Regions from separate parts of the Paenibacillus sp. FSL K6-1318 genome, predicted to be linked through region 2. Evidence: a T-box and tRNA genes for the amino acid it is inferred to sense, from the RefSeq annotation. Region 2 holds a T-box; the other holds one or more tRNA genes.
The links. A T-box is a leader RNA that pairs with one kind of tRNA and senses whether it is charged. The one in region 2 lies ahead of trpS (tryptophan--tRNA ligase), so its partner is inferred to be a tRNA-Trp.
Positions count from the first base shown of each region.

Region 1 (14,844 bases), 1.9 Mb from region 2:
CGAACCCACGCATGTTGAAAAATGCGGGGATGAGGTGGGGGTAGCGGAGAAATTCCAATCGAACTCGGAGATAGCTGGTTCTCCCCGAAATAGCTTTAGGGCTAGCCTCGGAAAACAGAGTCGTGGAGGTAGAGCACTGATTGGGTGCGGGGCCCGCAAGGGTTACCAAGCTCAGTCAAACTCCGAATGCCATAGACTTACTTCCGGGAGTCAGACAGTGAGTGCTAAGATCCATTGTCAAAAGGGAAACAGCCCAGACCATCAGCTAAGGTCCCCAAGTGTGTGTTAAGTGGGAAAGGATGTGGAGTTGCACAGACAACCAGGATGTTGGCTTAGAAGCAGCCACCATTGAAAGAGTGCGTAATAGCTCACTGGTCGAGTGACTCTGCGCCGAAAATGTAACGGGGCTAAACACACCACCGAAGCTATGGCTTGATGCTTTGCATCAGGGGTAGGGGAGCGTTGTATAAGGGTTGAAGGTGTACCGTAAGGAGCGCTGGACATTATACAAGTGAGAATGCCGGTATGAGTAACGAAAAGATCAGTGAGAATCTGATCCGCCGAAAGCCTAAGGGTTCCTGAGGAAGGCTCGTCCGCTCAGGGTAAGTCGGGACCTAAGGCGAGGCCGAAAGGCGTAGTCGAAGGACAACAGGTCGAAATTCCTGTACCACCGTAAGCCGTTATGAGCAATGGGGGGACGCAGTAGGGTAGTGACGCAGACTGATGGATGTCTGTCCAAGCAGTAAGGCTGATGTGTAGGCAAATCCGCACATCATTAAGGCTGAGCTGTGATGGGGAGTGAAAATTACAGTAGCGAAGGTCATGATCTCACACTGCCAAGAAAAGCCTCTAGCCAGGTGATGGTGCCCGTACCGCAAACCGACACAGGTAGGCGAGAAGAGTATTCTAAGGCGCGCGGAAGAACTCTCGTTAAGGAACTCGGCAAAATGACCCCGTAACTTCGGGAGAAGGGGTGCCCCGGTAGTGTGAATAGCACGAGGGGGCCGCAGTGAAAAGGCCCAAGCGACTGTTTAGCAAAAACACAGGTCTGTGCGAAGCCGTAAGGCGAAGTATACGGGCTGACGCCTGCCCGGTGCTGGAAGGTTAAGGGGAGTGGTTAGGGAGCAATCCCGAAGCTGTGAACCGAAGCCCCAGTAAACGGCGGCCGTAACTATAACGGTCCTAAGGTAGCGAAATTCCTTGTCAGGTAAATTCTGACCCGCACGAATGGCGTAACGACTTGGGCGCTGTCTCAACGAGAGATCCGGTGAAATTTTAATACCTGTGAAGATGCAGGTTACCCGCGACAAGACGGAAAGACCCCATGGAGCTTTACTGCAGCTTGATATTGAATTTGGGTACGATCTGTACAGGATAGGTGGGAGCCTTTGAAGTGGGAGCGCAAGCTTCCATGGAGGCAACGTTGGGATACCACCCTGATCGTATCTAGGTTCTAACCTGGTACCGTAATCCGGTGCGGGGACAGTGTCAGGTGGGCAGTTTGACTGGGGCGGTCGCCTCCTAAAGAGTAACGGAGGCGCCCAAAGGTTCCCTCAGAATGGTTGGAAATCATTCGAAGAGTGCAAAGGCATAAGGGAGCTTGACTGCGAGACCTACAAGTCGAGCAGGGACGAAAGTCGGGCTTAGTGATCCGGTGGTACCGCATGGAAGGGCCATCGCTCAACGGATAAAAGCTACCCTGGGGATAACAGGCTTATCTCCCCCAAGAGTCCACATCGACGGGGAGGTTTGGCACCTCGATGTCGGCTCATCGCATCCTGGGGCTGAAGTAGGTCCCAAGGGTTGGGCTGTTCGCCCATTAAAGCGGTACGCGAGCTGGGTTCAGAACGTCGTGAGACAGTTCGGTCCCTATCTGTCGTGGGCGTAGGAAATTTGAGAGGAGCTGTCCTTAGTACGAGAGGACCGGGATGGACGTACCGCTGGTGTACCAGTTGTTCCGCCAGGAGCACCGCTGGGTAGCTATGTACGGACGGGATAAACGCTGAAAGCATCTAAGCGTGAAGCCCCCCTCAAGATGAGATTTCCCAGTATGTAAGACCCCTTGAAGACGACGAGGTAGATAGGCTGGGGGTGGAAGTGCAGCAATGCATGGAGCTGACCAGTACTAATCGGTCGAGGGCTTATCCAATTTGCAAGTGATAACTCGCGTGTTTCGTTTCGAATCTAGTTTTCAGAGAACGATCTCTGAAGCATATTCCCTGATAGCTCAGTTGGTAGAGCACTCGACTGTTAATCGAGTTGTCACAGGTTCGAGCCCTGTTCGGGGAGCCATATGGAGAGGTGTCCGAGCTGGCCGAAGGAGCACGATTGGAAATCGTGTAGGCGTCACAAGCGTCTCGAGGGTTCGAATCCCTCTCTCTCCGCCATAATATTAAGGCCCGTTGGTCAAGGGGTTAAGACACCTCCCTTTCACGGAGGTAACAGGGGTTCGAATCCCCTACGGGTCATAATAACTTCAAAAAAAGAAGTTGATTTTTACAACAAGATTATGGTATGATCATAAATGTGTTGTTCGGAGGCTTAGCTCAGCTGGGAGAGCATCTGCCTTACAAGCAGAGGGTCGGGGGTTCGATCCCCTCAGCCTCCACCATATAACCTTTATAACGACGCGGGGTGGAGCAGCCCGGTAGCTCGTCGGGCTCATAACCCGAAGGCCGCAGGTTCAAATCCTGCCCCCGCAATTGAACTTTCCTTTGAGAAAGTGATATGGAACCGTGGTGTAGTTGGCCTAACATGCCTGCCTGTCACGCAGGAGATCGCGGGTTCGAATCCCGTCGGTTCCGCCATTTAATCTTTACATGAGGCAAACTGTTCACTACATCTGCTGTATGGCACTGATGCCCTATATAAAGTGTAAGGAAATGAGATTAGACTTTATTATGGCTCGGTAGCTCAGTCGGTAGAGCAGAGGACTGAAAATCCTCGTGTCGGCGGTTCGATTCCGTCCCGAGCCACCATTTTTAAAACAATTTAATATGCCGGTGTAGCTCAACTGGTAGAGCAACTGACTTGTAATCAGTAGGTTGGGGGTTCAAGTCCTCTCGCCGGCACCATGTAATCCTGGAGGATTAGCGAAGTGGCCAAACGCATCAGACTGTAAATCTGCTCCCGTACGGGTTCGGTGGTTCGAATCCATCATCCTCCACCAGTTTTTAGGGGCATAGTTTAAAGGTAGAACAACGGTCTCCAAAACCGTTGGTGTGGGTTCAATTCCTGCTGCCCCTGCCAATTAACTTTTTTGAAACTTAACTTTTTGTGGCGATCGTGGCGAAGTGGTTAACGCACCGGTTTGTGGATCCGGCATTCGGGGGTTCAATTCCCCTCGATCGCCCCTTTGTTTTTTAAATTTTTAATGGGGATTAGCCAAGCGGTAAGGCAACGGACTTTGACTCCGTCATGCATAGGTTCAAATCCTATATCCCCAGCCATTATGCGGAAGTGGCTCAGCGGTAGAGCATCGCCTTGCCAAGGCGAGGGTCGCGGGTTCGATTCCCGTCTTCCGCTCCAAAATATGGCGCCATAGCCAAGTGGTAAGGCACAGCTCTGCAAAAGCTTTATCCCCAGTTCGAATCTGGGTGGCGCCTCCAGTATATGCCGGCGTGGCGGAATGGCAGACGCGCTCGACTCAAAATCGAGTGGGAAACCGTGGAGGTTCGAGTCCTCTCGCCGGTATATTGAATAGTCCTACAGATTGCGTAAGCAATTTGTAGGACTATTTTTATTCTATAAAAAAAACGATTTTGTATAGTAAGAAAAGTGAGACGTTAATAAAGATTGACGTATGAATTTATTCGGTATATTGTAGATAAGTGAAGTCTTTAATGCAAAGGAGTGAAGCAGAGTGACTATTGGAAAAAATTTATCGGATAACGACCTGTTATTTAATCTTTCTGTGTGGGAAGAGGCATGGAAGAATCGTCCGAGAAGTTCAAAATATAAGAAGAAAAGCGCACCATTTAATACAGAAGAAGCTTTTGAGCGGTGGGCCAGAGACTATCACGCACAGTCGTTTACTGAAGAAGGAAAACATCGGTCTGAGCGTATTATGGGCTGGCTTGAGAACCAGGGGGTGGAGTTCGCAGGGTTATCCATTTTGGACATTGGAGCCGCTTCAGGCATATTCACCATTCCTTTTGCAGAAAAAGGAGCAAGTGTGACCGCAGTTGAGCCTTCTGAGTTACTTGTCTCCCTTATGAAAGAAACAATACCTTCAGCTCTGGAACCCAAAATCGAAATTGTAAAAGAACGATATGAGGAAATCTCTATTCAGGATAAAGGCTGGGAGAAGAAATATGACTTTGCATTTGCATCCATGTGTCCAGCAATGTCGGATTGGGAAACGATTGAGATGGCGATCAACTGTGCCCGGAAGTATGTGTATATAAGCACTATGGCGGGACAGAGGGAACACACACTAATGGATGAACTTAAGGGTGTACTGGGTGTAACTTCTTCATATAAGGCCGGTGATATGGGATATATTCAACAGTTGCTGTATTTGAAGGGTTATTCATACACCATGATCATTACGAGAGAAGTTAACTCATTTGAAGTACCGGTGGAAGAGGTTATTGAGAAGCTGCCAGAATGGCTTAATACGTATGAGTTACCAACAGACGAGGATTCACTCAGACTGGCTGAGAAGTACATCCGGGATACATACAAGGGGAGCAAGGTGACTTTTTCACGCGGAGCAAGGTTTGGTAAAATTTTGATTCAACTGGAACAGCCAAATATGAAAACAGTCAGTACTAAGGATAAGCGATAAATCGTATAAGCTTGTTACGTGCTCTAAGGATCAGGAATCGAGACGGACAACATAGTCCAACGTCTAAGATGGTGCTAGGGAGCATCACACTGCCATACAAGAAATTCACGTGTGAAGCATATGTAGTTAAAGTTAAATTCACAAAAAAAGAGGGAGCAGGATAATTGCTCCTTCTTTTTTATAAATCCAATAAGGCTTCGAGCGCATTGAACTAAACAGTCGACTACTTGGAGCTGTAGAGCTGGATCAAGGAACTGCATATGAGATAAAACCAACGCTAGATTCAAATTCGAGACAACGGAAAAACGAAACATGAAACCACGAAACACGTAGTCTACTTTCTGTTCGACACTTCTGCTTTCTGCTTACGTTCCCGGTACTGCCCGGGGGTGATTCCTTCCCATTTACGAAATGATCGGATGAAATTTTGTGGGTTGTTGTATCGAAGTCGTGCTGCGATATCTTTTACCGTCAGATCACTTTCGTCCAGCCATTTTTTAGCGATGTTAAATCGGTACTTGGTTAGATATTCACTAAATGCACAGCCTGTCTCTTTGCGGAAAACACTACTTAAGTAGTTAGCATTGTAGTGAAGCTTCATAGCACATTCCTCTAGCGTCAGATCCTTATCATAATCTTGATGAATCATGGCAATCATCTTCTCTGATATATGTTGGTACTGGGCATACTGTCTTGCTTTAAAAACCTGGATGATAGGCAAGATGACTTGATGATTAAACCAATCCTCTACTTCAGCCGCGTACTGCAAACCATGAAGCTCATGAAACATCGATCCATGGCTTTTGGAGATCTGTCCGAGTCGTATACCGGATTCCTGAGTCATTTGCAAAATATGCGTCAGCAGCCTGGTAAGGGCCACCTGATATTCCTCTGGTGTACACTCCATACCAAAGATTACTTCCAGGGCCTGATGCAGAAGAGCAGAAGCCTGGACTTCGTCCGCACTTTGAATAGCTTGGATCAAGGTATATTCCAAAGATTCCGGGTAGGTCATAGACCAAGTGGGAGCGTAATGATCTATGTTCTCATATTGAAAGATAATGCCTGTCCCCAGCTTCATCCGATGTTTTAATGCTTCCATGGCTTCTGTGTAAGCCTGAGGGATGTGATATAGGGAGCTGTGCGGTTGGCTGAAGCCTATACTGACCTGAAGAGCTAGAATTTCATCAATCTGTTGTTGTAACTGTTCTGTTAATACATATAGCTGCTGTGAAAAAACAGAGTGATCCTGTTCAACGGTGCCAATCACCGTGACTACTGTATGTTCCAGCACAATAGGAAGCAGTTGTTGGTTACGCACAACCGTTTCCTCCAATATATTTTGAATAGCGAATAATAAGAGGTCACGATCATTTGCAGTATACTTTGTGTGATTAACGAGATCGGCCTGAAGTGTAATAACAGCAATTTGTTGCCATTCATTGACCTGATGCGTATAGCCATATTCATTCAGAGTGTCAGGAAGAGTATGAATAGGGCTCTTGCCCTGGAACAGATTCATCATAAAATGAGTGCGAATCTGCAACAGATGCATATTTAGTGTGTTCTCCAGTTGGGAGCGAGAGGCAGATAATTGTGAAACACCTGCTCTGATCTGTTCGAATTCATCATACAGTTGTGGTGATTGCTGAGCGAGAGTGCTCCCCTCTTTGGACAGCCAGTTGTCACCAAGTTGGGTTAAAAGTGTACGGATTGGGATATGCATTCGTTTGGAGCCGAGCCATGCGAGCAGTAATGAAAGTAAAAGCAAGAAGATACTGATATACAAGGTGTGTAATCCGATATCGATATATTCTTGTGTCAGAATGTTGGTAGGTGAGATTAGAACATAAGTCCATCCTTTTAAGGTAGAAGGGCTATATGTCAGGGAATAATGTGTATCGGCGATCTTGACTTCCCGTTCTTCAAAGCCCGTTGAAAATGTGATGGATGATAGTTTACTTATGTGGTCCCCCGTATCCCGATCCGCTAATCCAATTGCAGACAACGGTTGTCCAATGTATATAGGATCGGGATGGACCAAGATACGTTGTTCTCGATTTAAAATGATCAGTCCTGAGGCAGCGTTGCCTATGGAGGCTTCTCCTAATGTATTCTGCAAAGAGCATGCAGGAATTCCGGCAATCAAGGCAGCATCGGAAGACGTATTCAGATTCGGAATAGACCTCGCAAGGGCAATATGATAAATACAGCCTGTTCCGGGCGTACGCTCATCATTACTAAACACCGATGAAGGGGAGAGCTGCCATCCGGAAGTTAGCGTATCCGCTATCAAATCCTTCATGGGAAGTGCCAATGGAAAATCGGTATTACGATATAATCCGGCATGGTCAATAAGCCAATTCTGAGATTGATTCACCAGGGTAATATCCAGCAAAGGTTCCCACGACCTCATATGTTGAAATTCGCTCTGCACCTTGTCGGCAAGTAACGGGCCTTTCCCTTGACTTGAGGAAGAAGCAGACAGGGAGCGGAGGGTTACTGGAGATCGAAGAGCCTGATCAAGCATATAACTGACTGTCGCGAGTTTGTGCTCTACGTTGGATTGCATTTGTTCCAGCAACTGCCTGTTGGCTTGTGTACGATGCAATTCAGTTTGGTTCGATGAATAGATAAATGCGGCAATTCCCGTTAACAAAATGGGCAGGGTGCTTAACAGGATTCCGAAGATAATCATTTTATGGAGATAGCTGATGGGTCGCACAGTTTCAGTTCCACTCCTGACATTAGAAATAGTAACACTTTCTATTTTAGTAAACGCTTACATATAGAACAATCTAAATTTTGTTTATTTGGATAAAAAAGTAATTTTATGTTGAGGTAAAGGAAATTGGAACTGGAGGGAATGAGGGGAAACGAAAGTGAAGAGTGAACGTAAATAGAGACATGGACCGCATTCTCTTTCACGTGCCATGTCGGGTGAAGCGGAGCCTGAATACGGGTAATAGAAGGTATCCGGAGTACTATTCAGCTTAGAAGGAACGTTGGTCTTAGACAAGGACAGTCAAAGGTCCAACTAGATCCCCGACCTGAGTCTAGGATGAAAAACCGTCCACGGTCTGTTTTGAAAAGTCGCGGAATCCCCTAGAATAAGGACATAAGGTTAAACAAGAAACACGGAAACAAAAAACAAGAAACAAACGAACAAATGGAAAGGGCGGTGAACAACAATTATGAGATTGAATAAGGGAAATGGCTGGGCAATTGTATTGATTGCACTGGGTGCACTACTCCTCTTCGGAAAGTTAACTCCTCTTCTTGGACACTTAATGGGTTATCTGATTCCGATCCTGATGATTGCACTGGGATACTACGGAGTTAAACGAGGGAATGTGATGCTTGGCTGGATTGTTCTCATCATCGGTATCATCTCACTGATGGGCAAGCTGGCATGGTTGATCGGACCGATCATCGCGATCGGGTTAATCATCTTTGGTATCTCAATGCTAAACAATAACCGCAGTCGTCGTGGTCGTTACTAAGCTTTCACGATTATGAAAAGGAGGGACAGAACATAATGAGTGTATTTCGTCGAATGCGGGATATTACCGTAGCCAATCTGAACGAACATTTGGAGCAAAGTCAGGATCCAGTTAAACTGATTGATCAGTTCCTGGTCTCGACCCGCCAAGACATCGGTGAAGCCGAGAAGCTTCGTCATCAATATGCAAGCCATACCAGACAAATGAAACAACAAGCCGATCAGGCAGCAGGTATGGTGAACAAACGGGAAGAACAGGCTTCCATGGCTCTGAAAGCAGGGGAAGAGCATCTCGCTAAGTTGGCCTTGCAGGAGAAAATCCTCCACGAGGAAAAAATGGAACAGTACAATGAATTGTATGCACAAAGTTATGCGGCGTTACAGGAGCTGGATGAACAGATCGACCAACTGAAGGTTGAATATCAGAATGTATACAGCAAACGTCAATATTACTACGCTCGTATGCAGACGATTCAGTTACAACAACGTATGAACCAGAGAGGCAATCACAACGGTCAAAATGTACCGCGTATGTTTAACCGACTGGATGACCAAGTCTCTGATCTCGAATATGAAGCACAAAGTCTCCGGGATATCCGGCGGATGGGCCAAGATGGTTCAGGAGTAACTGGCAGCATGTCATCCTCCACGCTGGATAAGGAACTGGAGCGCTTAAGACAGAAATTGAACAATGACAGAAAGGAGTAGTCACATGAATAAATTATACCGCTCGGCGCGTAATCGAAGGCTAACAGGTTTGATCGGCGGCATTTCTGAAAATCTCGGATTGAGTACCACGCTGCTACGTATCATCTTCTTCATCAGTATTTTCGCTACGGGAGGTACATCATTGTTGATCTACTTCATCGCTGCGTTGGTGGTACCTAAGGAATCCAATTACGTTGATCCATATGCTTATGATTCCAACGTAAGAGGATACAAGTAAACGAAAGGAGAAAGCACATGAGCAAATTATACCGCTCAACGCGTGACCGGATGTTAACCGGCTTGTGCGGCGGAATTTCCGAAACCATCGGGATGGATTCCACCCTGCTGCGTATCATCTTCGTCATCAGTATCTTTGTAACTGGCGGCACGTCGTTGTTAATATACTTCATTGCAGCACTGGTGGTACCGAAAGAACCGTATCCGCCTTATGATCCTTATGGCTACGGCCCAGGCCCTGGTCCTGGCAGAGGATATAACAACTATGATCATCAGCCGCCAAGAGGTCCTTTTCAAAATAACCACAACCAACAAGGTCCTGGTAACTTCGGTCCCGGCCCCGGATTCAACGGCAGACCTCAATCTGGTCCCCGTTCTTATGACAACAACGCCTACGGAGCAGGTGCACCGCAAGAAAGTGAACTTGATTCCATGATGAAAGATATCGAGAAAAAAGCATTGAAAAAAGAAGTTGAAGAGCTTCGCCAAAAATTATCTCGTTACGAGAAGGGAGAAAAGTAAAATGGGAGTATTTAAACGGATTAAGGATATGACGAAAGCATCGGTAAATGATATGTTGGATAAAGTAGAGGACCCAATTGTAATGTTGAACCAGTACTTGCGTGATATGGAGGCTGAGATTCATGAGGCAGAGGTAACTGTTGCCAAACAAATGGCGAATGAGCGTCGTATGAAACAACGTCTGGATGAAGCGGAACGTACTTCGGTACAACGTGAATCCCAAGCAGAAGCTGCTCTGGCCAACGGTCAGGAAGAAGTGGCACGCAAATTGCTGGAAGAGAAAATCTACTTTGATCAAAAAATTACGGAGTACAGCGAACTGCATGCACAGTCCGAAGCACAAGCGAAAGATCTGTTGCAACAGTTGCATGACATGAAAGATGAGTTCTACAAAATGCGTAACAAACGTAATGAACTCGTATCCCGTGCACAAATGGCAAAAGCCAAAAAACAAATGTCTTCCATCAACAGCTTGCATTCGATCGAAAGTGGCGGCGCATCACTAGGATTCCACCGCATGGAAGAGAAAATCATGCAACTGGAAGCTGAAGCTGACGTAGCTCGTGCACCTTATCGCAACACATCATCCACGTACACGAATCCTGTAGATGTGGAAAAGCAATTCAAAGTAGACCAGCAATTACAAGCCCTCAAAAACAAAATGGGCAATGGTTCCAAGAATGAAGCGAACGGAACTTCAAAAGAATAACTGTTCGCTCGATGGACAATATGATATTCTATAAATCGTGTATAACGTACGGTTGGTAGAACAAAAGTTAAGCCATACAGGACTTTATTGCCTGGTATGGCTTTTCCGTTGAATAAAGAAAGATTAACTTACAGAGGAGGTGCGGCGGGGATGAATAAAAAGAGTAAATGGCTTGCAGTTATCATTATTATCATTGGCGCAATGATGTTATTGAATCAGAATATTAACTTGCTGACCGCTGCCGCACTGATTCTGTTAACGGTTGGTATGCTTCAAGTTCGCAAAGGGGATACCCGTAAAGGTTACCGATATCTCGGCATTGGTGCGGCACTGTTATTACTGGATAATTTGATGATTGTTTTCTTGATTGTACTGGCTTCTTTAGCTTACTTTTATTCAAAAAACAAAAAGGTTCATCTGGACGAAGGCGTTATGAAGAAACAGAATTTCATGGCTCGGTACTACTGGGATCAATCATCCTGGACATTACGCAGTATGAGCCTGTGGCATGCCATGGGTGAGGTTAACGCAGATCTGTCTCTTTCAATTCCGGAGGAGAAACAAACGATTGTGCTGCTGCAAGGGGTTATGGGGAATGTTCGCCTGACACTACCGGAGGATTATGGTGTGGAGATTGAAGCATCGGTTCTTTTCGGCCGGATTAATCTTCTGGGAGAACAAGATAGCGGCATGATGAACAAACTAGTATGGAGAACTCCTGGATATGAATCCAGTGAACATAAAGCAAAATTTGTCATTTCTTATATTGTTGGCGACCTAAGCATCAGTAATCCGTAGTAAAATAGATGAAGAGAAGGAGGAGACCCCGATGAAGACAAAACGACATACCGATATGGTAACCCGAAGTATGGGTGAAGGGATCCTCCTGGTTTTCATTGTGCTCGCTGTTATTTTGTATGTATTGTATACATATGGTTATCTTGCTCCGTTTGCAGGCTGGCGGCATCTGATTCAATCAGGTCTGGCTCTATTGCTGCTTCTGATTGGGATTGGCGCGGTCTTTGGATTCTATCAGAGTTACCGGGTCAAACGCAGGCTTGAACTACTTCGGGAAACGCTCCTACAGTGGGAGAAGGGTTCCCTGTCACGTACTGTACCTGATCTGGGTGTAGATGATGTGGGACGCTTGAGTGAGCAACTCGGACGAATCGGCAAAAAGTGGGAAGATCAGGTATCCTCGCTCCAGCGATTGTCTACCCATAATGCACAGCTGGCTGAACAAGCCAGAATCACGGCTATTGTGGAAGAGCGGCAGCGGCTGGCACGGGAACTGCATGATGCGGTATCCCAGCAATTGTTCGCGATATCCATGACAGCAACGGCCGTTGGACGGAAGATGGAGAAGGATTTTGAACGTGCCCAGCGGCAGGTGGCTCTAATTGAGGAAATGGCCTCGGTAGCACAGTCCGAGATGCGTGCGTTACTGTTACATCTGCGGCCAGTTTATCTGGAGGGTAAACATCTGGAACAAGGTCTGCGTGATCTGGTGATGGAACTGAAAACGAAAGTACCCATGGACATTGTGCTCGAAATGGACGAAGACATCGATCTAATCAAAGGCATCGAGAATCATCTGTTCCGGATCGTTCAGGAGGCTATGTCTAATACGTTACGGCATGCGAAAGCTGAGAAAATGGAGATACGGCTCCAGCGCCGCACAGATGCGATTCGGGTACTGATTCGTGATGATGGGCAAGGCTTCGATCTGGATGAGAATAAACAGGCTTCCTACGGTCTGGCTAACATGCGTGAACGTGTTACGGAGATTGGCGGGGCCATACAATTTGTAACAGCGCCTGGTAAGGGGACGCGGATTGAGATTACGATACCTTTGATGAGCGATGAAAGCGAGGAAGAACATGTCAATGGAACCGGAAGTCGAAACGGAGACGGAAACGTCGATCAAAGTATTGCTCGTGGATGATCATGAGATGGTACGTATTGGTCTAGCTGCGGTACTGGATACCGAGGATGGAATTGAAGTTGTTGGTGAAGCAGGTAGTGGAGAGGAAGGCATTCGGCTTGCGCAGGAATATAAGCCTGATGTGGTTCTGATGGACTTGGTCATGGAAGGCATGGATGGCATTGAGGCTACCCGTCAGGTGCTCAAAATGTATCCGGAGTGCAAAGTCATCGTATTGACCAGTTATCTGGATGATGAAAAAATGTACCCTGTCATTGAAGCAGGCGCATTCAGTTATCTGTTGAAAACATCAAGAGCCAATGAAGTGGCAGATGCGATTCGCGCAGCCGCTCGCGGACAATCCGTTCTGGAGTCACAGGTGGCTTCGAAAATGATGAATCGATTCCGGCAGCCACAGGCAGCTGCACCTTTGCATGATGAATTAACGGATCGGGAAATGGATGTGCTCCGATTGCTGGCCAAAGGCAAATCGAATCAGGACATCGCTGATGATCTGATCATCGGGATTAAGACAGTCAAGTTCCATGTTACAAACTTACTGGCAAAATTGGGCGTAGACGACCGCACACAGGCCGCGATCTATGCTTATAAAAACGGACTTGCAGAGTAAACAGAATCATATGCAATATCATAATCAAGCCAAAGAACCGTGCTTTCATGTGCGGAAGTTATAGATAAGAGGACGGAAAGAACCAGAAGAAGCGAAGCTAAAAGCTTTCTGAAAGAAAGCTACTTCGGAAGCATATACTCCGCCTTTTTTCCCAGATTTTCACCTTGAAAAAGGGAATTAAAAAAATCTGGAGATAACAGCGATCGGAAGGTTGTTCTGTCAGCAGAGTGCGAGTGTAAATATTGATTAGTTCAATTTATTTAGAAAAGGATGAATGGAAAGCTCCGATCTGCCATGTAAGTGGCGGGTGGGGCTTTTTTTGCTGTGTGCAGAAGAAGTATAGCAAATGTGGGAAAGGGGTATGCTGTTGATAGATTCATAGAATGCAAGAAAGAAGCGGGGGATTCGAATGTTAAATCGTTGGATGACAGCAGGTCTATTGGCAATAGCTATCATAATTCTTATCGGTGTGACACAGGTATACGCAGAGAAGAGCGAACCCAAAGCAGCCCAGCTGGAACAGTTAATCTATACGGCTGACAGCGTGATTGATAATGTGGATCGTTTGATTATTAAATGGCAAGGAGAAGGCCGGGGAGATGCACAAGCACAGGCAGCATTACTGGCTGGTCACTTGGGACTGGAACAACCGGTACAGGTACGCCAGACGGGCCATGATGTGTACCGCAGTGAAGTGGTTGTCGATATGGCTAATGGAGGTGTAGGTTTGTTGGTCAATGTCGTCGATACAGGTGACAATGGTTACTATGCTATCGTACAACTTTCAGGGGATGCACATACGGATCGGAATACATTAATTACATTACATGAAGAGGTCGATCAACTGCTTGTAGACTCAGGGATGAAGGCAAGTTGGAATATGTCTGTGCAAGGTACGGCAGCTAATGCTATTAAATGGGATGCGAGTCAGCAGTTAGCACTCATCGAGAAAGACCTGTCCAAAAAAGTGGATCTTGCCTCCGTTGAACGTTATACAGATGTAGCCAGTGCTAGTGTCTCTTATGAGGCTGCTGAGCTGCCCCTGTCGATCAAGAGTGGCTCGCACATGTTGAATATGCAGCTCGCAGTTCACCAGGTTGGTGACGAGATCGATAATCGAATTACAGTGGGGTTTCCGGTGATTACGATTGAATATTAAGGAATGAAATTTCTATGAATTTGGACGAAATAGTGAGAATCTTTATCAGAAAAATGTGTGTGAAATAGTGCATCCGTTCAGTTGATATGCTAAAATGGCATCACATCCAAGAAGGAACTTGCTGGTAATTGACGGTTGTATGTCGTGCATATATAACACCATTACATAGCTCGGGGAGAGCGTGAAGGTTATCTTCCCGGAAGAAAGAGGAGCCCATGGTTGAAAAACAATCGCAAGATGAAGTACAGACACCAGGCGCAGTATTTTTCATTTTTGGAGCAACGGGAGATTTAGCCCGCCGGAAGCTGTTTCCGGCCATCTACAGTCTTTACCGCGAAGGCAAGCTTGCCGAAGACTTTGCGGTTATTGGTGTAGCACGTCGTCCGAGGTCCCCAGAAGAATTCCGGGAAGACATCTATGAATCCATTAAAGAATTCTGCCGCTATCCAGCGGGGGAACCTAATGAGTGGAATGCTTTTGTCGATCATTTTGAATACAAAGCACTGGATATCAATAATGTGGAAGGGTTCAAAGAGCTGCGTGCGCAGACGGAGAATCTGGAAGCAAAATTTAACACGCCGGGTAATCGGTTGTTCTATCTGGCACTGGCACCCGAGCTGTTTGGCAGTGTCTCATACAGTTTGCGGGACGGTGGTATGTTGG
Region 1 is NZ_CP150270.1:5,610,006-5,624,849, reverse strand. It holds rRNA gene NYE45_RS25115 (23S ribosomal RNA) at 1-2,149, shown strand, start outside; tRNA gene NYE45_RS25110 (tRNA-Asn) at 2,217-2,292, shown strand; tRNA gene NYE45_RS25105 (tRNA-Ser) at 2,296-2,387, shown strand; tRNA gene NYE45_RS25100 (tRNA-Glu) at 2,397-2,468, shown strand; tRNA gene NYE45_RS25095 (tRNA-Val) at 2,536-2,611, shown strand; tRNA gene NYE45_RS25090 (tRNA-Met) at 2,629-2,702, shown strand; tRNA gene NYE45_RS25085 (tRNA-Asp) at 2,730-2,807, shown strand; tRNA gene NYE45_RS25080 (tRNA-Phe) at 2,903-2,978, shown strand; tRNA gene NYE45_RS25075 (tRNA-Thr) at 2,999-3,074, shown strand; tRNA gene NYE45_RS25070 (tRNA-Tyr) at 3,084-3,169, shown strand; tRNA gene NYE45_RS25065 (tRNA-Trp) at 3,176-3,249, shown strand; tRNA gene NYE45_RS25060 (tRNA-His) at 3,280-3,352, shown strand; tRNA gene NYE45_RS25055 (tRNA-Gln) at 3,375-3,449, shown strand; tRNA gene NYE45_RS25050 (tRNA-Gly) at 3,454-3,528, shown strand; tRNA gene NYE45_RS25045 (tRNA-Cys) at 3,535-3,608, shown strand; tRNA gene NYE45_RS25040 (tRNA-Leu) at 3,615-3,693, shown strand; gene NYE45_RS25035 (methyltransferase domain-containing protein) at 3,863-4,789, shown strand; gene NYE45_RS25030 (helix-turn-helix domain-containing protein) at 5,124-7,514, opposite strand; gene NYE45_RS25025 (hypothetical protein) at 7,984-8,292, shown strand; gene NYE45_RS25020 (PspA/IM30 family protein) at 8,328-8,999, shown strand; gene NYE45_RS25015 (PspC domain-containing protein) at 9,004-9,237, shown strand; gene NYE45_RS25010 (PspC domain-containing protein) at 9,255-9,758, shown strand; gene NYE45_RS25005 (PspA/IM30 family protein) at 9,760-10,467, shown strand; gene liaF (cell wall-active antibiotics response protein LiaF) at 10,618-11,265, shown strand; gene NYE45_RS24995 (sensor histidine kinase) at 11,297-12,412, shown strand; gene NYE45_RS24990 (response regulator transcription factor) at 12,354-13,022, shown strand; gene NYE45_RS24985 (YwmB family TATA-box binding protein) at 13,432-14,181, shown strand; gene zwf (glucose-6-phosphate dehydrogenase) at 14,397-14,844, shown strand, end outside.
Region 1: it encodes a tRNA-Trp, which carries the amino acid that the T-box ahead of trpS (tryptophan--tRNA ligase) is inferred to sense. The anticodon was not compared.

Region 2 (14,844 bases):
TGTAGTATCGATCAGCATACCTTGGATTAGAGAGGACGATGACGATGTACAAAGTGATGCTCGTAGATGATGAACGTGTCATTCTGGAGGGGATTTCCCAAGTGGTCGATTGGGCCGCGGCAGGTACGGAATTGGTGGGAACAGCGAGGAACGGGATCGAAGCATTGGACAAAATCGGACAGTCGAGACCCGATATTATCATTACGGATATTTCTATGCCGGGTCTGGATGGTCTCGGACTCATAGAGAAGGCATCCGAAGCATACCCGGGTGTTCGTTTCATTATGTTATCTGGCTATAAGGAGTTCGAATATGCCCGCAGAGCGATGCAATATGGTGTGAAGCATTATTTGCTCAAGCCCTGTAACGAGAATCAGATCCATGATGCGCTGACTGAACTGTTGCAGGAACATCAGGATGCCCAGGTGAAGGAACATGTTGCCGGTGAGATGAAACAGCGGCTGCAACGGGTGCTTCCGCATGTGAAGGAACAATTTTTGCTGGAGTTCATGACCAACCGAACCTATGGGCCAGTTGATTTGGAGTATTATCAGGAGCTATTCGATCTGGAGCTTGAAGAGAACGCGGTTCGGTTACTGCTGTTCCGAATTGTGGATGAACATGATTACAGTCACTTATTTGCGATCAAAAACATTGCCAGTGACCTGCTCCCACATGTACTGTTAAGCACAACCATCGAAGGCAAACTCTTGATTCTGCTCGCGGATTCTGCTGATCCGGCTGGACTGAGGGAGAGCATTGAAGAAGTTCGGGCTGCGTTTACCCGACTATATAAATTGGAAGTGACCGCTGCGCTGAGTGAAGCAGATCGAATGATCCAGTCCAGGCGGTTGTTTCGTGAGGCATTGCAGTATCTGAACCATCGCTTCTTTATCGGTGAAGGCAAGCTGATCACGAAGAATGATCTGGTATTGGCCGGAGAATGCGACGGCGTGCATGTAGAGCAGGATGCAGAGCAACTGTGTCAGTTGATCAAATCGGGCAATACCGAGGAAACCGCGTTAGAGGTGGAGCGTCTGTTTGATCTATTGTCGCGTCAGCAGCTGGAAATTGAGGTGACTCGCTCTTATGTAGTGCAGCTATACTCGGCGATGGTTCATGTCTGTCCGCCGGAGGAGGCAACAGAATTTACCCAGCGTATGGCGGAATTGCCTCATATCGATACGTTATCTGGTTTGAAATCTTTTGTTGCAAGTAGTGCAGCCCGATTAACTTCCGGTTATTACAAAAACCATATCAGTCGCCAGTCTTCTGCCGTGGAGAAGATGATGGATATCGTGGATCGTCATTTTGGAGAGGCAGATCTCTCGCTCAATGGAGTCGCCCATCAGATGCTCTATATGAATCCGGATTATTTGGGCAAGATTTTCAAAAAAGTCACAGGCGAGAATTTTTCCAACTATGTGAATCGTCTGCGCATTGAACGCGCATGTGACCATATTCGCAGAGGTGGAGATGTGAAAGTATTCGAGCTTGCTGAATTGTTTGGATTCGGCGGGAATTCACAATATTTCAGTCAGGTGTTCAAAAAGTGGACCGGTATGACACCTACGGAATTCCGCAGGATCGGCATATAACAATGGACTATCAATCGTGTGATTCATGTCTGGGGAGGATAAACAGCGCCGAGAGGGGGACTGTTATCCTCCTCTGTTTTTTGAACCAACAAGACGGTTTTGTGTATTCAACTATGGTCGTACATTTGCGAAAATGACATTAACAAGTTTGTGAAAGCGTTATCAGAAATGAGAGGATAACTCGTTCACACAACCATATCAACATAAAAGGGGAGATTGGCATGGTGAAAAAGGCAATATTCCTGATGATGGCTGCATTGCTCGTTTTTACAGCGGCATGTAGCTCAGGTGGAGGAACTGAAGGAGCATCTGGAGATGACTCAGTTACCCTGCGGATCGCTTGGTGGGGCTCGGATGCAAGGCATGAATATACACAGAAGGTCATCGACCTGTACAAATCGAAAAATCCGAATGTCAAAATCGACGTGGAATATGCTTCATTTGACGACTATTGGAAAAAGCTCGCACCACAAGCAGCGGCAAATCAGTTGCCTGACATTGTTCAGATGGATATTTCCTACATCAGCCAATATGCACAGAATGGTCAGCTTGAGGACCTAGCGCCTTATCTGGGCAACCAGATCAAAGTGGACGATGTGTCCGAGAATGTTATCAGCACAGGTGTAATTAACGGTAAACAATACGGTGTACCTGCCGGTGTTAACGTTCTGGGCTTCCAGTATGATCCTGCATTGCTTAAAACAGCAGGCGTGGATGCAATCCCTGACAATATGACTTGGGAATCGTACGAAGCACTGGGTAAACAAACCGCAGAGAAAGGTCTGTATTTGGATGGAGGAATAGCTCCGGATATTTTCTTCCACTACTTCCTGCGTACCAAAGGATTGTCGCTTTACAATGCGGAAGGAACAGGTCTTGGCTATGATGATGACAAATTGTTTGTAGAGTTCTTCGGACTTATGCGCCGCATGATCGAGCAAGGTGCAGCACCTACGCCGGATGTAGCCAACCAAACCAAAGGCATTATTGAGGAATCGGATCTCGTGAAGGAAAAAGGAATCGGCGTATGGCAATGGTCGAACCAGTTCGTAGCCTTGCAACAGGTAGCGAACCGACCACTCGAAATCGCTCCAATGCCAGGACCGGATATGGAAAAAGGACTTTATATGCAACCAAGTATGTATTGGGGTGTAACGTCCAACTCCAAAGTGAAGGAAGAAGCGGCTAAATTCATCGATTTCTGGGTGAATGACGTGGAGGCCAACAAACTGATCAAAGGTGAGCGCGGTGTACCAATCTCAGGAGCAATCAAAGAAGCCATCGCACCTGAGCTGAGTGATGCAACGAAACAGGTCTTTGAATTCGTAGCAGCCATGGAGCCTAAAGCTTCACCAATGAGCCCTCCGCCACCGGTTGGTTCACCGGAAGTAATCTCTTCTCTGGCAGATGTGGTTGAAGAATTGAACTTTGGCAAAATTACACCCGAACAGGCAGCAGAAACATTCCGCAAGAACGCTGAATCTGTACTTGCGAACAATAAATAACAGTTGAATGATAGCTTGCTCGTCCCACCGCTGGGATGGTCGGGAAAGGGGCTACTCGCGAATGCGAGGGCCTTTCCCCGTCCAGATAACCCGAAGGGATTGAGGCAGCAGGCTGATCCATGAAGGAGGTTCGTTCCATTGAGGCAGTATTCATCGCTACGTAGAAACTTAACCGGATATGCGTTCATCAGCCCGTTTATTATTGGATTCCTGGGCTTCACGCTCATCCCCATGTTTGTTTCCTTATATATGTCGTTCACAAGTTATAACTTGTTCACTTCTCCGCGGTGGATTGGGCTCGATAACTACACCAAAATGTTTTTTGATGACCCGAAATACTGGAATTCGGTCAGAGTGACGTTTCTGTATGTATTCATTGGGGTGCCGTTAAGATTGATCTTTGCCCTCTTCGTAGCGATGGTCCTGAACACTGGCTCTCGTATGATTGGAACGTACCGGACGCTGTATTACCTGCCATCCATTATCGGTGGTAGTGTAGCCGTATCCATTATGTGGCGTAACCTCTTTAGTAATGAGGGGGTTATCAACAGCGCTTTAACAGCAATTGGGATCGGGCCTATCAGCTGGTTTGGTGACCCGAATGCGTCCCTCGTTATGCTTATCTCACTGTCTGTGTGGCAGTTCGGTTCGTCCATGCTGATCTTCCTGGCTGGTCTCAAAAATATCCCCACTGAGATGTACGAGGCAGCAGGTGTAGATGGTGCGAATCCTATCCGGAAATTTTTCAGCATTACCTTGCCTCTCCTTAGCCCGATCGTTCTATTCAATATGATTATGCAAACGATTGGTGCATTCATGACGTTTGTACCAGCCTACATTATCTCCAAAGGAGAAGGCGGTCCAATGGATGGTACCATGCTGTACTCTCTGTATCTGTTCCGTCAGGCATTTATGTTTAACAACATGGGTTATGCTTCGGCCATGGCTTGGATCATGCTGATCATGATCGGTATACTCACGGTAGCCGTGTTCCTGACATCCAAGTACTGGGTGTTCTACGAATCTGAAGGAGGGAAGTAACGATGGTTTGGAGAAATGTAAAATGGCCCATTTATCACCTGTTCGTTGCAGCGCTTGCCCTCCTGATGTTGTATCCCGTACTTTGGATGCTCTTCAGTTCATTCAAGGAAAGCCGTACAATCTTCGTCACTGCGGATACCTTGTTCCCTACCGAGTGGATTTGGAGTAACTATGTGGACGGTTGGAAAGGAACCGCTGGAAGACCGTTCATGGATTACATCACCAATTCACTTGTTATCGTAGTTATTTCCACCATCGGTGCCGTAATATCGTCATCGCTGATCGCTTTCGGTTTTGCCAGACTTAACTTCAAGGGACGTACATTCTGGTTCTCCTTGATGATGTTAACACTGATGTTGCCACATGACGTGGTATTGGTTCCTCAATACATTATCTTTACGAAGCTGGGCTGGTTAAACACCATTCTGCCAATCGTTGTTCCTACATTCTTCGGAATGCCATTCTTCATCTTCCTGATGGTACAGTTCATTCGAACGATTCCGAAGGAGTTAGATGAAGCTGCAACCATCGACGGATGTAACAAGTTCAGACTGTATATTCAGATTATTATGCCACTGATCAAGTCTTCTCTGGCGACTGCAGCCATCTTCTCCTTCTACTGGAGATGGGAGGATCTGCTCGGTCCGGTATTGTACCTGAACTCGCCTGATAAATACACCGTGTCGATGGCGTTGAAAATGTTCCTGGATAGCGAATCTGCTTCCAACTGGGGCGCGATGTTCGCCATGTCCATCGTCAGTCTGGTTCCGGTTGTAGCGGTGTTCTTCATCTTCCAGAAACAAATTGTTCAAGGGATGAGCACTAGCGGATTGAAAGGATAAGCAGGATTCAATGTTTCTTCGTATCTTCGCCCGAATGAACGTTTACGAAAGTTAAACAAGGAGGTTGTCGCTTTTGAATAAAGCTCAGGGTAGTCAAACCGTTGCCGTGGAGGCAGCGGCTGAGGGCCAGGCAGTGTCCGTGACCAGCTGGAAGTTTAACTTTGGACCGGACTCGGGAAGAGAAGAAGAGACAGGAGATTATCTGAATGTGACTGCAACAACCACATATGAGAACCGTGGAGAATACGGTTTTGAAGCAGGTTCTCTGGTGTATGAAAAACTACGCATTAGTGATGACCGTGTGTCGGATTTCACGAAACAAACTCATAGCAATCAGGGGCAGACGACCATGTCTGCCCGATTGCGTTCAAGCTTCTGTATTCCGCTCAAAGCTTCGTTCATCGTAGATCTTCCCGATGGAACCTATCAAGTATTACTTGTTGCAGGTGATGAATTGGCCGAGACAGTGACCAAAGTGAAGGCTGGTGAGGGCAGGCTTGTACTGCCAACCATTCGTACACTTCCTGGGCAATGTGCAGAGGTTCGATTCTCGGTGGTTGTTCGCGGCGGCAGACTTCGTCTGTCATTTTCCGGTCCTGCACCAAGAATCAATGCGTTAGAGATTACCCTTGCGAATCAGACCATGACTGTATTCCTTGCCGGGGATTCAACTGTAACGGATCAGCCAGAAAGTGGATATCCGTATTGTGGTTGGGGCCAGCTGTTGCCTGCGCAGTTCAAACATGATGTGGCAGTGGATAATCACGCACAGTCAGGCCGAAGTTCACGAAGTTTCATCAATGAAGGCAGACTCAGCGCCATTATGGAGCGGATCAAGCCCGAAGATTTTTTGTTTATTCAATTTGGACATAACGATGAGAAGCCGGACCCTGAACGTGGGACCGACCCATTCACAACATATAAGGAATATTTGAAAAAGTATATCAATGCTGCCCGCGAAGCCAAGGCTCGTCCAGTGCTCGTGACCCCGGTGCATCGGCGCTATTTCGCGGACGATGGTACTTTGACCGATACGCACGGCGATTACATTATCGCCGTGCGTGAGCTGGCGGAAGAGGAAGATGTTCCGCTGATCGATCTGGCGGAGCGCAGCCGTCTTCTGTTCGAGCAGGCGGGCGTGGAAGGCAGTAAGGAAGACTTTATGTGGGTGCTCCCAGGCGAATATGTGAACTTCCCGTCAGGCGTGGAGGATAACACGCACTTTCAGGAACGCGGCGCCCGCCGCCTTGCCCAGCAGGTGGCAGAAGCCATCCGCGAGTTACAATTGCAACCGTTGCAGATGTATCTGCGGTAGGTTCATGCCCTTAATAATTAAGCGAGTTAATTAAATAACGAGCCAGCAAAAGTTGCCCAGCGAATAGCGAAGGCAATAAACTTTTAAATGGGTCCGGCGAGCGTAGCAGCGAAGAAGGGCGGAATCGGGTAGAGGGAGCGAAGCGTCCGCCTTTGGAGCGGGATTTCCCCTGCTGAGGGAGAATTGAATAGAAATCCCGAGCCAACAGCGGCCCATAGCCCGATCCGCCCGCCAAAGCGGCCGCCCCGCGAGCTATTCAGGGTTTAAAAGCTGTAGCGAGTTAAACGAAGTAACGAGCCAGCAAAGTTGCCGAGCGAAAGAGCGAAGGCAATAATCTTTTTAAAAAATAGGCGAGCGTAGCAGCGAAGAAGGGCGGAATCGGGTAGAGGGAGCGAAGCGTCCGCCTTTGGAGCGGGATTTCCCCTGCTGAGGGAGAATTGAATAGAAATCCCGAGCCAACAGCGGCCCATAGCCCGATCCGCCCGCCAAAGCGGCCGCCCCGCGAGCTATTCAGGGTTTAAAAGCTGTAGCGAGTTAAACGAAGTAACGAGCCAGCAAAGTTGCCGAGCGAAAGAGCGAAGGCAATAATCTTTTTAAAAAATAGGCGAGCGTAGCAGCGAAGGAGGGCGGAATCGGGTAGAGGGAGCGAAGCGTCCGCCTTTGGAGCGGGATTTCCACTGCTGAGGGGAATGAATAGAAATCCCGAGCCAACAGCGGCCCGCAGCCCGATCCGCCCGCCGAAGCGACTGCCCCGCAAGCCCACGGGTTTTAAGAATTGCCCCGCGAATGAGCCGAAGAAATCCCGAGCCAACAGCGGCCCACAGCCCGATCCGCCCGCCGAAGCGCCTGCCCCGCGAGCCGTCCCACGTTTTTAACTTAATTATTGGAGGATATACTCAAATGACATTGGACTCGACCAAACAAGATACTTCAGCCCATAAGACGACTCCAACAGCTACAGGTCACACCTATTGGGTGATTCCGGATGGCTATATCCCGCCGGAGAGTAGCGGCACACTGGAGAGTCATGAGAGCATCTGCGTATTAAACACAGGTGCAACAGATGCGGAGTTGCACATGACGATCTATTTTGAAGACAGAGATCCACTTGAAGATATTATAGCTGAAGTGCCAGCGAGAAGAACAAAGCATATTCGTACTGCTTCGCTTCGCTCCGGTGAGCAGTCTATTCCGGCAGGCGTACCTTATGCGATCACTGTTTCGAGCAACATCCCCGTCATCATCCAGTACAGTCGCTTGGACACGACCCAGCCTGAATTGGCATTGATGAGTGTCATGGCGTATCCATTGGGATAACATAGCGACTTGGCATCAAATGCAAGCCAAAAAAGAAGACCCGTAGCCTTGCATGTAATGCAGGTGTACGGGTCTTCTTTCATTACAATCACTTACTGTATTTATACGTGCTCGCATTAAGGATATCCACATGGACCTCTACTTTGCCGAGCTTGAAACGCTCGAGGGGATCAGCACGTTGGGAGACCTCTTGTTGCCATAATGGAAAATTGTGGCGATAGAGATGTTCCACCAGACCGTATGAATCGATCTTGCGTGACTTGGTTTTTTCGAACGTATCTCGGATTTGGGATTCGATTTGTTTCTCCGCTTCCAGTTCCATGGCATGTGGAGACCGAGGAGCCCCATGATCTTCGGTGATGGAACTTTTGACTGAGGTAACTAGATCGAATGTGACGCTATCTCCTTGTTTTCTCGCGGTGATTCTCGTCTTGGGATGACGAAGCATCAGGGTTAAATCAGGAGTTTTTCCACCATTCCCGTATACGTATAGTGGGTACTGGGGTACGCTCTCGTAATTTACGTATCGTGTGCCATCTGCGTCTGCTCCTGCAACTCTACCCTGACTTGTGCCTTTGGAAATGACATAAAACCCATCCATTCTAACAAGGGGTGGAGTTTTATCGCCGTTGAACCAGGTCTCGTTCCTCGTTGAAACCGAGGGTAAAAGAACGACGGAAGCCGGCTCCCGTAGTCCATCGAGAAGTTGGTGAAGCCGGATAGGTTCGTAACCGGAATGCTGTTTGTATAGCCTCATGGGCTCAAATAACTCAATGGTTTGAGCGGATTGGTTCAACAATGCAGAGGGAGAGAGTATATCCGGAATGCTATGCTCTGTAGCGTAGATCCAGGGTGTATATCTTAGTTGACCTGAATGAAGAAGTGTATTAAAGATATCCTCCAGTCGACCATCTAACGCTTTTTTGGATATAACAATAGCTTTAACATGAGTCCAGAGCGTTTGCTGCTGTGACGTTTCATACAAGTCGTTAATAGCCATGCTCAGAGTTGTACCTTCGCCACGTCCAGTCCAGATATCCCTTGTCTCCCGGGAAGTTGGCGTTTCCTGTTTTGCAATACTGGAGAAGTCAATCAGTTGGGCATAAGCAATGTACTGGTTGTCTACATAATCTATTCCTATGGCCGTGATGAAGTTAATACTTTGCACCTCTTTGGAATCCCAGCACCCCGTTAGCAGGATCAAGCACCCCACAAGTAGGCCAATCATGGACGTGCATCTGATCATGGCCCTTTTCTCCGACGAGTGGAATCTTGGGTGTGAAGTGCTGCTGGACGCTTGGTTCTTTTCATGGAAGGCGGCATCGATACGGCCTGAGTGAAGTCTCCTGGAATGTAGGGAGATACGGGAGCCAGATAGGATACGCCATAACACTCCAAGGATACGAGGTGCACCAACAGGGCGAATAGTCCAATCATAAATCCGAATAATCCAAGGACGGATGAGATGAGAAGCATCCAGATCCGGATATGGGCAGTAGCCCCGCTCAGCACGGTGTTCACGAGAATATAGCTGGAGATAACTGAGATCGCTACCGTGACTATGATGGTGGGAGATGTAATCCCTGCGCGAATAGCCGCATCCCCAATGATAAGTCCGCCTACCACACTCACGGTCTGGCCTAATGCACGGGGCAACCTGCGACCGGCTTCGTTAAATAGCTCGAACATAAAAATCATCAGAAATGCTTCCAGCGTCACTGGCATGGGCAGGCCCATCCGAGTACCAGCAATCGTAGCCAAAAGAGGCAGCGGGATCTGTTCCACATTGAAACTGGTCAAGCCGATATAGAAGGCTGGGAAGAAACAGGCAATCAGCAGTCCGGATATGCGCAAGATTCGTTCAAAGGTAACGATGAAAAAAGGTGTACTTTCGTCTTCCGGAGATTTCAACTGATTGAAAAGTGTAGTTGGGGCGATGACCGCTACAGGAGAACCATCAATGAGAACGGCAAAACGTCCATTTAACAAGGAATCAACAACAAAATCAGGACGCTCGGTATTATCTGTGAGCGGAAAGATACTCCGAACGCCTCCCATTACAGCCCTTTCCATGATCGAGGTACCCAGAATGCCATCAATCTCAATCTGATCCAGATTATGTCGTGCTTCTTTCAGAATGTCTGGATTGATAATATCTTTTACATATAAAAGGCCAATGGCTGTCTGGGTACGACCGCCTTTGACGTACTTCTCATAACACATCGAAGAGGTTTTCATTCGTTTGCGAATAAGGGCAACGTTCGTGGTGAGTTCTTCGGTAAATCCATCGCGCGGCCCTTTAACTGATGTCTCAATGGCTGATTCTTCTGGACTGCGTCCCGGGATATCAGCAATATCCAGACTGCAGGACTGTACACCGTTACCGAAAATAATCAGTAGCTGTCCACTAAATATCAACATATTAAGCTTATTAGTATCTGTGAGGTCATCCAGTGGATTTAATGTTAATCCCAGTTCTTTCGGATGTGATTCCTCAATGATCAGGGAATGCTGTTCCAGACGGGGAATAATAAATTGGTTAATTTGTTTACCGTCGACGAGACCGTCGCAATACAGCAGAATCACGGGCTGATCGGATTCGTCTTTAACAGGAAAAGTCTGAATTACTACATCTGCACATGGATTGAACTGCTCTTTCAAAGAGGCAAGCAGTGTTTCATGGGACGTGGTGTCAATCGCTTGATGCTCCATGATGTTTCCTCCTCTGATGGCGTGAATGGATAAAGGCAACTGTCGTTGCTATAATCGCAAGTCCGCTCAGATACACGAGATTGAACGGGAATATGTATTCGACCAGAAGGTTTTCCAAGGTCATATCATCCAGAGGGAACAACATGGTTAGAATAAAGAAGACACCTAACGAGATACAACTGATGAGCCTTCTGGTAGAATTCTTAATATTCCATATTTCTACTACAATATACATGGCCAGACTAATTCGAGTGAACGACCCGGCGAGCCACTGGTAGATAGAAAAGAAGTCGGTTTGGGCAATGTATTTGCCCAAGGAGGCAATACGCCATTCTTCAAAGGCGGGATATCGCATTTTGGCAGCCTCAAAAGGATTGAATTCCACAATCGCCCCAATGAGTGGGCCGAAAGTCAGTCCCACAATAATGATTGCGAGCAATAGATACTGCCATACACGTATACGTTTGGTGAGATGAGGCTGAATGTACCAGATGAACAGTAGTTCAAACATGCCTGAAAGACTGTAAACCATGCCTTTAAGAACGGGGTGCCAACCATGTTCAAGCACAGGCAACAGCCGACTGTAATCCTTATATTGGGTATTCACGATAGCAACATAGAAGCCCAGCAATACCACCAGTGGAAGGATCAATCCTGCCGTAAATGCCAGCGAGCGAATACCTTTATACGCAGCGTAGGCACAGAGTGACATCAAGGCAATGCTGGTTACCAATATTGGTGTCTCTGTCAGATAGTTCGTTTTGGCCCATGTGGTGGTCTCGTGCAGGGTGAAATAGATGACGCATAGAAAAAAGAGACTGTTCCCAATTCGAAAGAACATGCCGATGGGTTTGCCGAGACGGGATGTCAGCCATTCATGCAGGGTTTGATGCTGGAGGAAACGAGAGACATAAGCGAGCATTAGCGCAAATACGAGAAATGGTCCGGCTGATAGCAGGACGGAAATCCAAGAATCCCTTTTGGCTGCAGCCAAAAGGGCAGGAATAATCAGAACATGGCTGATCAAGCCAACGGACAACATGATCAACATCATAGCTTGTAAAAAAGAAGGCTGTGTTCGTTTCATGCTGAGGGGTCCCCTTTTCCCAATAGACTGTCCTCAGCAGTGTTAACGTGATTGGAGCGCTTCATACTGTCAGTCAAAATAACGAATACCCATGGCTTCTCTTACCTCTAACATCGTTTCCCGGGCCGCTTTCCTGGCCTGTCGTGTCCCCTCAATAAGAATCTCTTTCACTTGATCATCACGCTGTTCATAATAATTCCGTCGTTCGCGAAAAGGAGCAAGCAGATCATTGATGGCTTCACCTGCGATCTGTTTACAATCTTTGCATCCAATCCGCCCCTGACTGCAACTGGCATGTATTTCGTCTGCGTTCTCCTTGCGGAAAAGCTGATGATAGGCAAAAACAGGGCAGATATCCGGGTGACCTGGATCAGAACGATGGATGCGGGCAGGATCAGTCTTGGCCTTGATCAATTTTGCTTTTACATCTTCAGGACTTGCATTTAATGAGATCGCATTCCCCATGCTTTTGCTCATCTTACCAACGCCATCCAGTCCTCCAAGCCGCTCTCCGGTCAAAATGCGGGGTTAGGGGAGAATGGGAGCGTATAACTCGTTGAACCGGCGAACCAATTTTCGTGCTGTCTCAATGTGAGGAATCTGATCTTCCCCTGCCGGAACAAGGGTGGCTTTACAGAATGCAATATCAGCAGCCTGACTGACCGGATATCCAAGAAATCCGTAGTACAGGTCGGTATATCCGCGATCACGTGCTTCGCTCTTGATGGTCGGATTATGCCGGAGTGTATTGACGGTAACAAACATGGAGAAGATCACAGTCAATTCCGCAATTTCCGGAATCATGGATTGAATGAACAGGGTAGCTTTGTTCGGATCAATGCCTACGGCAAGGTAATCAAGCGTGACTTGATAAACACTATCTGCAATCAGGCTAGGTTGATCATAGTGGGTGGTGAGTGCCTGAACATCTGCCAGTAAAATATAGGTTTTGTACTCTTCCTGCAATTGTACCCGACTGTGCAGGCTGCCTACGTAATGGCCGAGATGAAGTTGTCCGGTAGTCCGATCTCCTGTCAAAATAATATCCTTGTTTTTGTTCATGGTTTATTCTCCTTTGGTTTTGTGATTTTTCAACATTGAGCTGTCGCCACCAGCCGTCTTCCACGACCATCACCTCCTTTCAGCCTGCAAAAAAATCAAAAAAGCTTCGTCTTTTATCCCATTCCCCGGTTGGGAACAGAATAAAGGACGAAGCTTGTGCCTCGCGGTGCCACCTTCATTGGCCGCTCTGTTGCGGCCCACTTGAGGGATACGGATGAGGTATCTACCAGGAGCTCTTTTATGAGCTTCCATGCCTATCGATATCCTGTCCATGGATAACGGCTGGACATGCCGCCTTGCCTACTGAAAGTGTGTATTCCTAGGAAAGGATACAGACTTTGTTCAACTTGGAACTCCGAAGCCCATTTCCACATATCCGATGCACCGACTCCCACCAGCCGCCGGCTCTCTGTAGCATCCTGACATATGTACTTCTCTTCATCATCGCGGATAACAAATGTTTACAATTTCCAGAATTATATCACGCTTTGATTCCACTGACCAGCCTATGTTTGCGACCGCTCATATTGGTGCCAAGCACACCAGCGATAATCAACAATGCACCAATATAGTGGTAGCTACCCACTGGTTCATGCAGTATCCATGCGCCCCCTACGATGGAGATGAGCGTGGACAGATTGCTGAATACACTCATTTGGGAAGCCTCCAGATGAGTCAGGGCATAGCTCGCGAGCAGGGTGGAGATCATGGTGGATAGTATCGCCAGATAAGCGAGTGCACCCAGATAGGATGCATCTCCAAGTGGTTTGATGTAGTCCATCATGGAACCGCTGGACGCATGTCGGATCAGGGAAGCAGCGTTAAACACAATACAGCCAACCATCAGTGTGACCCATGTTAGTTCCATTGGTTTGTACTTCTGGGTTAATGGTCTTGCAAGCACACCATACCCTGCAAAACAGACTGTGGATAGCAGCAATAATGCAATGCCCTTCAGGTTACCCACAGACATGCCATTTCCTTGCATCATGAAAATAAAAACTACTCCAACGACAGACAGAAGCAGGAACAGCTTCTGCATCGTGGATGTGCGTTCCTTCAGGAAAACTGAAGCGAGAACGAGTGTGAATACAGGGGCCATAGCCTGAATAATACCGGCTTCCGATGAGTTGGAAGATACGAGCCCAAAGGCTTGAAAGGCAAAAAATAATACGGGAGATAGTAGCCCCAGCGGAATAATTCGCCACAGATCACGAAGGCTCAGTCGGATTTTGATCCAGCCAAAAATGACAGGAATGCTGACAACGATCAGCGACAGGGCGAATCGGTGTGCAAGTACATCAATCGGATGTGCAACAGTGACGGTCATTTTAACAAATAGAAAAGATAGACCTATAATAGCCGCGTATAGAATAGCTGCGATATAAGCGTATCCCCGAGTGTGTGTTGTGTTCATGAATGCTCCTCCAATACAGTAGTCATAGCGTTTTATCTTTTATTATCCTGAAATATGTCAGGTTCGAGGCATGTGCTGGCCTTATTCAATATACTGCCGGGTGCATCGTGCTACAATAGATAAAAGGTTGAACTGTATCGGTACAGTTGTTGGAGAGGGATGGGTGCATTGAGAAAATACGAAGTGATTGCCGAAGCGTTAAAGCAATGGATTCAGGAACAGATGCAGCAGCAGGATCGTCGCCAGTGGGCGGATAAGGGCATTCGACTGCCAGCAGTTCGAGTTGTAGCAGAACAATATCAATGCAGTGTAAGTACAGCGATTCGAGCATATGAGTGGCTGGAGCAACGGCACTTGGTGTACGCCATACCTCAATCCGGCTATTATGCCGTACAGAATGGGACAGGTGCTCAGGACATGGACTGGCAGGGAGCGCTGGACTTCGCTTCAGCTGCTCCCGATCCACGGGTGTTCCCGTATGCAGACTTTCGTCATTGTGTGGATCAGGCGATGGAAAAGAAGCAGGCAGAGCTATTCATGTACGGCACAGATCAGGGATTACCTTCGCTTATTCTGCTGTTGCAGAAGCAGTTTGCGGATTATCAGGTGTTTGCGAGAACAGAGCAGTTCTTTATCACATCAGGTGTGCAGCAGGCATTGGCTGTACTTGCATTGATGCCTTTTCCCAATGGAAAGAGAAAAGTATTGGTGGAACTACCGACGTATCACAATATGCCCTCGCTACTGAGTGGATTGAATGTGCCGATTGCCGGTGTGAGACGTGCCCTGGATGGACTGGACTGGGCATCACTTGAACGTCAGTTCGCTGAGGGAGATATTAAGTTTTTCTATGTCATGCCGCGGTTTCACAATCCAATTGGCACATCGTTAACTGTTGCTGAGAAAAAGAAACTGATCCGGCTAGCACAGCGGTACGATGTATATCTG
Region 2 is NZ_CP150270.1:745,608-760,451, forward strand. It holds gene NYE45_RS03460 (histidine kinase) at 1-70, shown strand, start outside; gene NYE45_RS03465 (response regulator) at 45-1,598, shown strand; gene NYE45_RS03470 (sugar ABC transporter substrate-binding protein) at 1,820-3,103, shown strand; gene NYE45_RS03475 (sugar ABC transporter permease) at 3,242-4,144, shown strand; gene NYE45_RS03480 (carbohydrate ABC transporter permease) at 4,147-4,986, shown strand; gene NYE45_RS03485 (rhamnogalacturonan acetylesterase) at 5,060-6,301, shown strand; gene NYE45_RS03490 (sensory rhodopsin transducer) at 7,202-7,618, shown strand; gene NYE45_RS03495 (Ger(x)C family spore germination protein) at 7,707-8,864, opposite strand; gene NYE45_RS03500 (spore germination protein) at 8,861-10,330, opposite strand; gene NYE45_RS03505 (endospore germination permease) at 10,311-11,417, opposite strand; partial or broken gene trpS (tryptophan--tRNA ligase) at 11,487-12,479, opposite strand; T-box leader at 12,620-12,933, opposite strand; gene NYE45_RS03515 (DMT family transporter) at 12,961-13,896, opposite strand; gene NYE45_RS03520 (PLP-dependent aminotransferase family protein) at 14,056-14,844, shown strand, end outside.